Regions from separate parts of the Vallitalea pronyensis genome, predicted to be linked through region 4. Evidence: riboswitches for the same ligand, from Rfam matches in the RefSeq annotation. Region 4 holds a riboswitch; each other region holds the start of a gene.
What was found. A riboswitch is a leader RNA that binds a small molecule or an ion and turns the genes downstream of it on or off. The one in region 4 is predicted to bind cobalamin.

Region 1: it holds a riboswitch for cobalamin, as region 4 does, so the genes downstream of both, HZI73_RS05495 (sirohydrochlorin cobaltochelatase) here and HZI73_RS21140 (ABC transporter substrate-binding protein) in region 4, are expected to answer to the same signal.
Region 2: it holds a riboswitch for cobalamin, as region 4 does, so the genes downstream of both, nikB (nickel ABC transporter permease) here and HZI73_RS21140 (ABC transporter substrate-binding protein) in region 4, are expected to answer to the same signal.
Region 3: it holds a riboswitch for cobalamin, as region 4 does, so the genes downstream of both, HZI73_RS23835 (cobyric acid synthase) here and HZI73_RS21140 (ABC transporter substrate-binding protein) in region 4, are expected to answer to the same signal.

Annotation. Positions count from the first base shown of each region.
Region 1 covers NZ_CP058649.1:1,315,607-1,318,825, reverse strand. Annotated here, with positions in the region: gene HZI73_RS05500 (ABC transporter substrate-binding protein) at 1-356, opposite strand, end outside; gene HZI73_RS05495 (sirohydrochlorin cobaltochelatase) at 414-1,280, opposite strand; cobalamin riboswitch at 1,431-1,612, opposite strand; gene HZI73_RS05490 (bifunctional 3-deoxy-7-phosphoheptulonate synthase/chorismate mutase) at 1,704-2,753, opposite strand; gene HZI73_RS05485 (carbohydrate ABC transporter permease) at 3,159-3,219, opposite strand, start outside.
Region 2 covers NZ_CP058649.1:5,821,431-5,824,649, forward strand. Annotated here, with positions in the region: gene nikC (nickel transporter permease) at 1-295, opposite strand, end outside; gene nikB (nickel ABC transporter permease) at 285-1,232, opposite strand; cobalamin riboswitch at 1,420-1,593, opposite strand; gene HZI73_RS24360 (AraC family transcriptional regulator) at 1,686-2,483, opposite strand; gene HZI73_RS24365 (hypothetical protein) at 2,594-3,219, opposite strand, start outside.
Region 3 covers NZ_CP058649.1:5,702,437-5,705,655, reverse strand. Annotated here, with positions in the region: gene HZI73_RS23840 (divergent polysaccharide deacetylase family protein) at 1-815, shown strand, start outside; cobalamin riboswitch at 1,057-1,228, shown strand; gene HZI73_RS23835 (cobyric acid synthase) at 1,431-2,918, shown strand; gene cbiB (adenosylcobinamide-phosphate synthase CbiB) at 3,044-3,219, shown strand, end outside.
Region 4 covers NZ_CP058649.1:5,083,454-5,086,672, forward strand. Annotated here, with positions in the region: gene HZI73_RS21135 (FecCD family ABC transporter permease) at 1-678, opposite strand, end outside; gene HZI73_RS21140 (ABC transporter substrate-binding protein) at 727-1,779, opposite strand; cobalamin riboswitch at 1,946-2,124, opposite strand; gene HZI73_RS21145 (replication-associated recombination protein A) at 2,231-3,219, opposite strand, start outside.

The DNA.
Region 1 (3,219 bases), 2.5 Mb from region 4:
TCTGGTGTAATCAAGACAAGATCTGGCTTGGCCTTAATGAGTTTATCCATATCGGCTTCATGATCCATGGCATACCTTGGCAGATCAACTACCCTGGCAGGATAATGAGAACCCTTATCTACACCAATAAGATGGTGAGAAGCCTCTAATGCATAGATATTCTCTGTATGAACGGTGGATAAACTCACGATACGACTAGGAATTTTGTGTATCATAATTTTATTACCTACATCGTCAATAAACACGTGATGATCCACTATCTTACTGGCATCTTTTGTACCATGAATGGGTATATCCCGCCCAAGTACAAGCCCTATAAGGATGATGCTGCCTATAATGGGTATCCATTTTTTCATAAGCCTGCTTCCATTCCTTTCCATAAAAACGCCATAGCTTCTGCAACGGTAATGGTTCTATTTTTCATCAACCAAAGCTTCATTTGCATGTTGAACGAATAATTCTCTAATGGATGAAAGTTCTCCTAGCCCTTTTAGTACGTAATCCACATCGTATCCTTTGGCTTTAAACATCACTTTCCAGCTATCTTCTTCGTCACCAGCCATATCGTTATAGGCATGATCACCAGCTACAATCATAAGTGGCATCAATAATACTTTCTCATACCCGCTTTGCTCTATGTCTTTTGCTACATCTTCAAAAGAAGGTGACCCTTCTACTGTTCCAATAAAAACTTGAGGATAACCTGCATGTTTGAAGGCATAATCAAGGGCTGGGTAAGCGCTATTGGCATCATGATGTGTACCGTGTCCCATAAGAACAACGGCTGTCTTTTCATCCACATCGGGTACTTCATCCATCATGGCTTCAATAACCCGTGTATAATCCTCTACACTAGATAATAAAGGTTTGCTGACGTTGAGTATTTCAAATTTATCCTTAAATGGATGAAGCGCTTCATTCATCTGGTCATATTCTTCACCGTTAATCACATGGGTGGGAACCACAAGAACTTCTCCATAACCTTTTTTATAGATATGCTCAATTTGTTCTTCAACATTTTTGTAGGTGACTTGATCACGTTCTTTGTAGATATCAATGATCATCTGGGATGTAAAAGCGTTAAAGGCATCATACTCTGAGAATGTGGCACCCAATTCTTCTTCTAAGGCATCAATACTTACAACCCGATTCTCAACAAAACTTGATCCAAAACTCACAACTAATAAAGCTTTCTTATCTGTTTTACTATTGACCCCCTGGCATCCTGTTAAAGCTAATACCATCATAAGACTTACTACCATGATTATTATTTTCTTCATCCTTTATATCTCCTTTAAATTTAAAATAAAAAACCACTTATCCAAAGATAAGTGGTTCAAGCATTCAATTATGAAAACAACAGGATTGCAGTAAAGCTTACTAGATACAATCGTTGTTTATAAATTTTGCCCCTATTACCCGTAGAGTTTTTGCAAATTTCTGAGCAGGCAGGTCTTCTGACTTAAGCTTCAACGTACAATCATCCCTTCCCATCCCTTATGGACAGTGGTTATGATGATAACTCAGCTAATACAGCGGCGGGACCGTGCAGGATTTCAACCTGCTTCCCTATTATCCGTATCAATACGGCACCTGTTCATCGACATATGTAGTTAAGTACTATACTACAATGGACAAGAAGGAAAGTCAATATGCTTTTTTAAATTATTTGCATATCAAGACTGTTAATTTATACTATCCCTTCATGCTTCCAGTGCTCCAAGCAGTTCTTGAAATTCTTCAGGGTCTAACTGCTGCCGGCTATCGGATAATGCCAGTTCTGGTTTGGGATGAACCTCTACCATTAAGCCATCAGCCCCTACAGCTAAAGCTGCTTTTGCAATGGGTTGTATAATGTCTTTTCTTCCCAGTGAATGGCTGATATCAACAATAATGGGAAGCTGTGTCTCCTTCTTAATGATTGGAATGCTGGAAATATCCAATGTATTTCTTGTTTTGTTTTCAAACGTTCTGATACCCCGTTCACAAAGAATTATTTTTTTATTCCCTTGAAGAGCGATATACTCTGCAGCAAATATGAATTCTTTAATGGTGGCACTCATACCCCTTTTTAATAAAATGGGTTTGCCTGAAGCACCTGCACGTTTTAACAATTCAAAATTCTGCATGTTTCTTGCCCCAATCTGTATCATATCAATATGTTTGGCTACCGATTCAACCTCACTTCCATCAACAACTTCTGATACCGTAATGAGATTATGCTTTTTACCCACATGAGACAGTATTTTCACACCCTCTTTGCCTAAACCTTGAAAATCATATGGTGATGTGCGGGGCTTGTAGGCTCCTCCTCTTATAAATTTTATGTTATTACCTTTTAATAGTTGAGCTATTTTCTCAGCGTATTCTAGGCTTTCTATGGCACATGGACCTGCAATAATATAGGGTCCTTCTTTTTCAAGATTAAACATTTCTTTTATGGTACAAAATTTTACTTTGTTGATATCACTCACTAGAGGTAATTTTTCATGGCTGATGCCCATAAATTCCAGATTCACCTTAAATATATGATTAAATATATCACCAATCATTTTACCAGATAATGGTCCCTCGTTCTTTTCAATGATGTTTCTAAGCATTTCCTCTTCTCGCTCCGGGTCAAAATAGTCGCTACTGACTTTATCTTTTAGCTCTCTAATCTGCTTGATTAATGCTGCTCTAGCATTTAATGATTGTAATATATGTTCATTCACTTCATCCACTTGTTGCCTCAAAGCTTGAATTTTTTCCATGAGTTCACTTCCTTATTCTTAAATATTCGATTGCTATTATTGTTAGTCATGCATTGTTACAGACTTCATTTAACCTTTTATGTCGTTTTTATAAGCTCATTCATTATGTCAATCTTCATCAAATGGTTCTTAATCTTGTACATGTCATGCCATGCATATGGTTGATTGGTATTATTTATATGGCATGTCCAGCAACAACAAATTGTCGTACACCAATATATATTATATATTACTGATTGTTTTTTTTCAATATACTGACAGTTTAATCTTTTTCTAGCTATAGCTGTAACTGACAAAAATAACCCTTAATCTATTAGTCGTAATAGATTAAGGGTCTAAACGTAACAAGCTTACTATACATAATATTTATCATTATCTAAAACCATGCTATCTCTGGGAAGTTACTTATTCCTTAACCCCTCCAAGTGCAACACCTGCAATAATGTACTTAGATAGGATAAGATAG
Region 2 (3,219 bases), 740 kb from region 4:
CTGCTAATCCAGAAACAATGCCCAGGGTTAAACCTAAAACGAAGATAATACCCAATAATAAAATCGTTGTTCCAAGCGATACACGAGCACCATGTAAGATTCTTGAATAAATGCACCTTCCTACCTGATCTGTCCCAAAAGGGTATTGTTCACTGGGCTCCTGTAAGATATTGGCAAAGTCCGTTGCTAATGGGTCATTGGGTGCTAATAAGGGTGCAATCATTGAAAAAATAATGGCTAGAACAGCAATGGAAGCAATCATCACAAAAAAGACTTTCTTTCTTTTAAACGTCATCTTGATAGCCTCCTAACCGAACTCTTGGGTCAAGTAACTGTGTTGTCACATCGACTAAGAAGTTAATGCTTACATAGATAAATGCCATAAATAATACATAACCCTGCAACAAGGCGTAATCCCTATAGGTGACGGCATTAAGTGCCATGGAACCTAGACCCGGCCAAGAAAAAATATTTTCAACAATAACGGTACCTCCTAAGAGAACAGCAATGGATAAGCCCAGTAAGGTAATGATGCTCTTTAGGGCATTGGGTAATATATGCTTCTTCATTATTCTCATTTCATGAATACCTCGGGCTCTTGCCCCCACCACATAATCTTCTGTGTACTGTTCCAATACTGCCGCCCTGATTTGGCGAATGTAGCGTCCAGATAATGGTATCGCTAACGTTAAGGCTGGTAGTATAACACTATTAAGATCGTATGGATTTGTTATGGTAAACCAACGCTGCTTCACAACAAAGTAATAGATTAATATCAACCCTAACCAAAAACTTGGCATGGATATGCCTGCAAAAGAAATGCCCTTAATCACCTGATCAATGAACGTATGAATTTTAACTGCAGATAACACCCCTAATGAAAGAGAAAAAACAATTAACAACACGATAGCAGCTACCGCTAACCGGATGGTCATTAACATCCGGCTACCTAAGACCACTGCTACTTGTTCTCTTTCAGAAGATGAATAACCTAAGTTGCCTCTTAATACACCAATCAACCAATTGCCATACTGTACGATAAATGGGTCATTAAGTCCCATTTCCTCTCTCGTTTTTTCTAATAATTCTTCTGTTGGTATAACATCATGAGCCGTTAACATCATTTCAGCTGGATCACTTGGGCTGATATATGTCAATAAAAAGGTAATAAAAGATGCCAGCAGCATCACGATTATGAGTTGTATGCCTCTACTTATAATGTATTTTCTCATGCTCATTCCACCGTTTTCTTATTATTTACACCAAATACGACATGATATGGGGTATTTTTCTAAACAAAAAAGAGATACCCTTGACAAAAGTATCCCTTGCTTATATGTATATGCTCCAATTAACATCGAGTATCTAAAGTTCATATACCTGAAGAACGCATAAAGCAAACAGACTTCCCTCCGAAGTTGTATGAGTCCATTTATGGCAGGTCTCCTGGCTTACAATCACCCTACTCTTCACCTTCCCATCCTCAGACAGTGGTATACGAATTTCGTCATGCTTACAGTAGCGGGGGCTGCAAAGGTCTTACACCTTTTTCCCTATTCTCTCATGATGAGCACCATAAAATCTTCCCTATTCATTTTTATTGATAACAGTTTATCACCTTAGACAAAATTTGTCAAAAGTCTTTCTTATAAATTTTTGTAAATTTTTATGCTTTTTCTTAATGATCATTTCGTTTGATCTGGTTGGGTCATAAAAGCATTTCTAAAGACCGATGGACTCATACCTGATAGTTGTTTAAATTGCTTTGAGAAATAGGCAACATCCTTGTATCCACATAAGATTGCAATTTCATTGATGGTATAATTACTATATAAGATATAGTGTTTTGCCAAATTCATCTTCACCTGAAGACAATAAGTCATAGGTGTAACACCTATTTCCTGTTTAAATAATCGTAAGAAGTGATTGATTGAATAGCCGCATTGATTGGCTAAGTAACTCAGCGTATAGGGGTAAGTTGGTTTGTTGTTAATGCTATTCACGATTTTCTTAATCCGGCTCACTTCACTTGTTTTTAATTGGAGCAGCTGCTCACTTAATATGGCATTAAGCCAGATTAATGCTTCTTCTCTATTACCGGATTTGAAATCAGCTCTAAGATTCTCAAACAGCTTTCTTACAAACATTGGATTATCGTATATCAGCTTTGTTGAGCCCAAATGCTGGCCATAATTCTGGTGCAATCCCTCGCTTTCTCTAAAATAAACGGTTAAAACCGTTAATGGCTTATCCGGGTTGTGTTGGCAATAATGAGCCTGTAATAGATTAAACAAATAGACATCGCCTTCTAGCAGTTTTGTAATACGACCATTGGTCTCTACAGTGGCTTCTCCTGATTCAACGTACCATAAGTGATACCCTATCCAATTGTTCTTTTTGGTATACCAGTCCCATTCTGGCATACATTCCGCTTTATTTGAGACAATAATATCCCATCTTTTATTATTCAAAAAACGTTTCATGGTGATATTATACAAGTTAAGGTTGATGTTGTAAATGTATTTTCAGTAGAAATATTAATTCCTGACGAATATGCGTGTATGAACCATTATTAACATAACTTTATTATGGTTTATTGTGTGCACATGGGATGCCCTACTTCCCCTGTTAATGCATCGATTGGAACTGTACAGGAGCTTCCTCCTAAACCATTAGATTCCCAATAAGAAACATACCATTTTTTCCCTCTAAAATCTGAAAAATCAATTTTTGATATATCTTTTATATTTTCAAATGCATCCATAAAATTTTGCAATGCTTTTTCAGGTAAGATGACGTCATCTGTTATTCTATTTGTCAATATCAATGTTGATCTTTTATGCTCCCATTCAATCACTACTTTTATTGCAGTATCCTTTTCAAAGAAAAGAAGCTCTTCAACCGTGTATTTATTCCCCTCTGTCAATGCTTTTTCACCCATAATAGGTCCTTTTGGAGTTTCAATGATATATTTAAAAGTGCCTGTATTGCTACCTTTAAACATGCGATAGAGATGTAATTGTGTCCGTTTATGCTTTCCCTGATTTATGACTTGATACTCCCCTTTCCAATGCTGGTCAGACCCTTTGAAATACATGGTACACATAGGTACTGATTGCATTAATTCATGAACATTAGGGCTCCTTGTACTCTTTAATGGCAATGCATCTCTTGTTAACATATTAAGTGATAATACTAATGCAAAAAACATATACTTCA
Region 3 (3,219 bases), 620 kb from region 4:
TGAAAAAATTATATCTCATTAAAATCAATCGAAAAGTATTAATTGTCATCCTGATGATTATACTTCATCTCATCGCGTATATGATTCTATACAATGTCAATACCATACGATGCAGTATTCAAAATACCAGTGGAAAATTAGCCATTATCATAGATGATTTTGGGCAAACCCGTGAAGGCGTAGAAGAAATGATGACCATTGATGAACATCTAACCTTTGCTGTCATGCCCTTTATGGAATTTACCAAAGAAGATGCCATCAAGGCGAAAGACTTAGGATATGAAGTGATTATCCACCTGCCCATGGAAGCAAAGGGTGGCAGCCTTAGTTGGCTTGGACCCCGCCCCATCCTATGCAACATGAAGAAAAATGAAGTTAGAAAAGTGGTAGAAGATGCAGTAGCAGATGTACCCTATGCTATTGGTGCTAATATTCATATGGGCTCAAAAGCCTGCTGCCAAGAAGAAATTATGGAAAGCATTTTTGAAGTGGTGAAAGAAAAGAGACTCTATTATTTTGTAGACAGTCGCACATCCAATAAAACAGTAGCCAAGAAAAAAGCTGATGAAATGGGTGTCTTATGTTATGATAACAACGTTTTTTTAGATGGGCAAAAACCCAAGAGTCACATGATTAAGCGGTTAAGAAAAGCAGGAGACTTGGCTTTAAAAAAAGGTCAGGCAATAGCCATTGGTCATGTAGGTATTGAAGGCGGCGTAGCTATGGCAGAGGCAATCGAGGAGATGCGGGAGGAATTTGCTGAACGGCGTATAGAATTGGTGTTTGTATCCGAATTGGATGATGATGTCTATTAACACCATATTGTTCATCAAATACTTAGGGTTTATTCTTAACTTGTACGTAGATTACTTAAGCCATCATTGTTATGCGTTATATCTTTCATGTTTGCTAAATATTAGCTATGCTTAAATAATATAAGTATTTATTGATTTTGTTGCTAGAATAGCATATAATGGGTTAAGAGTATGACGTAAATTGAATAATGAGGCTGTCACATAAAAACATGATATACACGTTATTTCGTTTGGATGAGACAGCCCAAGAAGCACACTAAGTTGCAAGGAAGCTGGTGAAAGTCCAGCACAGCCACCGCTACTGTATGTACTAACTCATGCGCAGGAAACCACTGAATAGGTTGCTATTTGGGAAGGATGTGCATCAGGTTTGAGGTATAAGTCAGGATACTTGTCTAGGGTGCTAACCATCCCAATTGCGAGTGGAAATATGGGTTTGTTTTTATACTTTCTTTGATGATATGACATAAGCAAAAGCATTATCATAGCATCCTTTCTTAAGACAAATCCATCATATATCCTTCCATGAATAACTGAATAATAATAAACTTGATGGTGTTGCATCTTCTAAGGAACATGCCTTCCATCCAGCAAGATGAAAGTGGAGTGAATACAATGAGTCATAATATCATGTTTCAAGGAACTGGTTCCACAGTAGGAAAGAGTATCTTAACGGCAGCATTATGCCGTATACTAAATGATGATGGTGTATCCGTTGCGCCTTTTAAATCACAGAACATGGCCCTTAACTCATTTGTTACAAAAGATGGTAAAGAAATGGGAAGAGCACAAGTGGTACAAGCAGAAGCAGCAAGGGTTGAACCACATGTAGCCATGAATCCAATATTGTTAAAACCCACAAGTGATGTGGGCAGTCAGGTTATACTTAATGGTAAGATACATAAAAATATGACTGCAAGTGAGTATTTTAGTCTTAAAAAAACCTTCAAGGAAGAGATCATGAATGCCTATCACCAGTTAGAAGAGACGTATGACGTGATTGTCATAGAAGGAGCAGGAAGTCCGGCAGAAATTAACCTAAGGGAAAACGATGTTGTCAACATGGGCATGGCTGACATGGTGGATGCTCCAGTCATTCTAATTGGTGATATTGATAAGGGTGGGGTGTTTGCTTCCATCTATGGCACAGTTATGCTTTTGGAACCAGAAGAAAGAAAACGCATCAAAGGATACATCATTAACAAGTTCCGTGGGGATGTGAACATTCTTCAGCCGGGAATCGATATGTTCTATGAGAAATTACAATTACCTTGTCTGGGTGTTATTCCTTATGAACCTCTGAAAATAGATGATGAGGATAGTGTAACGGAACGATTTGACCGTCAGGAAGAGGCGGCAATCATCATTGGTGTTATACGTTTGCCTTATATGTCTAACTTCACTGATTTTACTGTTTTTGAATTAGAAGACGATGTGACAGTAAGATACATAAAAGATGAAAAGGATTTTCAAGGCATTGATTTGTTAGTCATACCTGGCAGTAAGAGCACCATTAAAGATATGGCTTATCTCCATAACTCGGCCATGAAAGAAGGCATTTATCGTGCTCATAGAAGACAAGTACCCATCATCGGTATCTGTGGCGGTTACCAGATGCTAGGGGATACCATAGAAGATGAAAAAGGTGTAGAAACGGCCATGTCCAGTATTAATGGATTAGGCTTGCTGCATATGGCAACTCATATGGAAGAAATCAAGCAAACCACCCAAGTAAAAGGAAGGCTGCTGACCACATCACCTTTTGGAGCGGATCATCAGCATCTTCTAGTGGGTGGCTATGAGATACATATGGGCAAGACAGAATTACTGGATGGATGTGAGCCTTTTATCCAGTTGGAAGATGGCCGTTGTGATGGTGCAATTAGTGAGCGCAAGGACGTTATGGGCACTTATCTCCATGGTATATTTGATAACGATGAATGGCGCAATCTTATCTTGAATGATATACGAGAGAAAAAAGGTTTAGAAAAAAGAACCGATGTGGATTTTGCCAAGGAAAAAGACATGGAGTACGATAAGCTGGCTAAGCTTGTTCGAGAGCATATGGATATGGATGCCATTAAGGAGATTATCTATAAATAATGGATACGGATGGTGTATAGGATAACAATACATCAAAAGTATGGTAGAGAATACAAGGTGTTTCATGGTGTTTTTGACAGAATAGAAGCCAGTAAAGAGGTGTAGACGTGGTAAAAGCAATCAGCATGATAGGCATAGCAATGGCATTAGACTTAATCTTCGGTGATCCTGTTAGGATCCCTCATCCCATTATCTATATAGGGAAATTAATCAGTTGGCTAGAGAAGCGTATCCGAAAAAGCAGGATACCCCTTAAAATAGGTGGTTTTCTACTATTATTGGGAACAGTAGGGGTAACAGC
Region 4 (3,219 bases):
ATACATCCACAAGATAGCAGAACCGATCACCACAACGGGTATAATGAGCATGACTTCACTCCATTTGGATGCATTAAAACTACCTAATGTCCACAAATAGACACTCTCTAATTTATGCCGATTCAGAATCATCAACAATGAAATCAATGCAGAAAATAGATAGTTAATGGATATCCCTGCTAATAGTAAAGTGGTGGTGGGTAATTTCTTTTGTATGGCTGCTATCTTCAGCACAACAAGTACCGTAACCAAAGCGCCAAAAAAAGCACATATACTCACCCCAGTAAACCCAAATACATTACTGCTCAAGTTAAGGATTAATCCGATGGTTGCACCGAGGGCAGCACCTGATGAAATACCAATAACAAACGGGTCTGCCATAGGATTTTTGAATACACCTTGAAAAGCACATCCAACAATAGCCAGTGCAGCACCTGTAAACAAGGCTACGATAATACGAGGCAGTCGTAAATCCATAATAATCGTTACATGAGACGCTTTAATACCATCTAACGATATAATCTGATCAAGTTTTGGAATATGATGTCCCACGATCTTTAAGGTGTTCATAAAATTAACGTTTACCGCCCCAAAACCAAGAGCCAAGAGCACAACCAATATCATCATAACCAATGTTAATATAATTAAGTTCATATTCATGTAGCTTTTTTTTACCATATGTCTACCCACTTTGTTATCTTTCCTAAGTCGTTTATTGCATGTTCATTACTCTTTGCCAATATCAATTTTTGCTGCTTCTGGATGGAATATCTCTACTAATCGTGCAAAACCATCTGCCAACCTTGGTCCTTGTCTAAAAAATAGATTTTCATCCACTTCATATAAATGACCTTCTTTAACAGCTGTTAATGTTTTATAACCTTCTAATCCTTCAATTTGCTGTTTACTATTGTATGAAGAAGAACACATCAGGTACTGAGGATCTTTCTCCACTAATTTCTCAATACTATAACTCCACATGGTACCGTCTGCAGCTGCATTCTCTGCACCAGCCATTTCAATGAGTTGACCAAGGAACGTATCGCCTGTAGCTGCAAAATCACCATATTCACCAAATCCTGTGATAAAATAAGCCGTAGGCTTTTCAAGATCAGCCACTGCTTTGGTATATTGGTCAAAGATTTCTTTCATCTTCGTTACCAAATCTTCTGTCTCCTGTGTACGATTAACCACTTGACCAATGGTTGTCATATAACCATATACACCCTCAAGATTTTCATTCCATGATAAGGCAACCACCTTTACACCTTGCTCATTTAATTGAGCAACGGATTCATCATTCACATGGGAAGAAGCAAATACCACATCGGCTCCTGATTCAATGATCTTCTCTATATTGGGTTCAGTTAAACTCCCTATGGATTCAATGGATAATACGTCACTTGGATAATCACAATAATCTGTTCTTCCAATGACTTTATCACCTACGCCTATTGCGAAAAGGGTTTCTGTCATTTCTGGTGAAATGGAGATGATCTTTTCTGGTTCTTGTTCAATGACAACATCTTTTCCAAAACGATCTTGTATGGTTATGGGGTAATAGTCACCCTCAGCTTCATCTGATGCGTTTTCTTGATCTTCTGTTGTATCCTTCTCTTGTTGCTCATCTTGCGCTTTATCCTCTTCTTGTTCAACCGGATTATTAGCATCTTGATAGGTATCATCTGTTGCCTTCTTCTCACCACAAGCAACTAAACCGAATACCATTAGCCCAACGATTAATAATATGGATATCCATAATCTTATCCCTTTTTTCATGTTACATGTCCTCCTTATACTTTCCTCTTTTTGATTTTACTGCTTTCATGGTAGTGTCTTGTTATTGAAAAGCATAGGTAACAGTAGCGTATTATATCAATAAAAAAACTGTGCATCGGCACAGTAGATTATTCATTCTTATGTTATCTACACCTTCCCACCGAAAGCTTAAAACGTTTAAAAGGCAGGTTTCCTGACTCATGGTTCATCTTACTTTCTCGCCTTCTCGGTTTCCCAATGGCTTATGAGATTTCATCACCAATTACAGTAGCGGGGGCTGTAGTGGATTTTAACCACTTTCCCTTTTAACTTGTGTTGACAAGCACCTTTTACTATGAAATTGTATCTTCTAGTTTTACTAGATACCTTCATTATAAGCCGTAATGAGAATATGTCAAGAAGAAATTGTTTAATAGGACAACAAATATACCCTGTCAATATCTGCATGGTATTAATCATTCCCTTTTATCTTCTTAAAATGTTCCTTAATCGTCTTCTCATAACCCTGTTCAGTTATATGGTAATATTCCTTACCCACTAATTCATCGGGCAGGTATTGCTGGTCCACATAGTGGTTTTCAAAATTATGAGCATATTGATAGCCAATGCCATGACCTAAGTCTCTGGCTCCCCCATAACTGGCATCTTGTAAATATGGCGGTATGGTATGCACTTGTATACGTTTTACATCTTCTAATGCTTTGTTAATGGCCACATATGCTGCATTGCTTTTAGGTGCGCAAGCCACATAGGTAGCTGCCTGTGATAAAATAATGCGTCCTTCAGGCATGCCGATAAAGTTAACGGCATCTGCCGCTGCCATGGCTACTTGAATGGCGTTAGGATCTGCATTACCTACATCTTCCGCCGCACAGATGACAATACGTCTTGCAATAAATTTGGGGTCTTCTCCTGCATAGATCATCTTTGCCAGATAGTAAACGGCTGCATCTGGGTCGGACCCCCGCATGCTTTTTATAAAAGCTGATATGGTGTCATAATGATTATCGCCATCTTTATCGTAATGAATGACTCTCTTTTGGATGCATTCACTGGCCACATCTAAGTCAATATGAATGATGCCTTGTCCATTAGGCTCTGTTGTCAAGATACCTAATTCTATAGCATTCAGTGCTGCTCTTGCATCACCATTAGCCCGATCAGCTAAGAAATCAAGGGCATCTTCTTCAATATGGGCTTCTATATTCCCCATCCCTTTCTCTTTATCCGTGACAGCTCGACGTATAAGTATACGTATCGCTTCCTTGGATAGTGGTTTTAATTCAAATATCCTTGACCTGGATACCAAGGCATTATTCACTTCAAAATATGGATTCTCTGTGGTTGCACCGATGAGTGTGATGGTACCATCTTCCACATAAGGCAATAGTGCATCTTGTTGTGCTTTATTAAATCGATGAATCTCATCAATAAATAGGA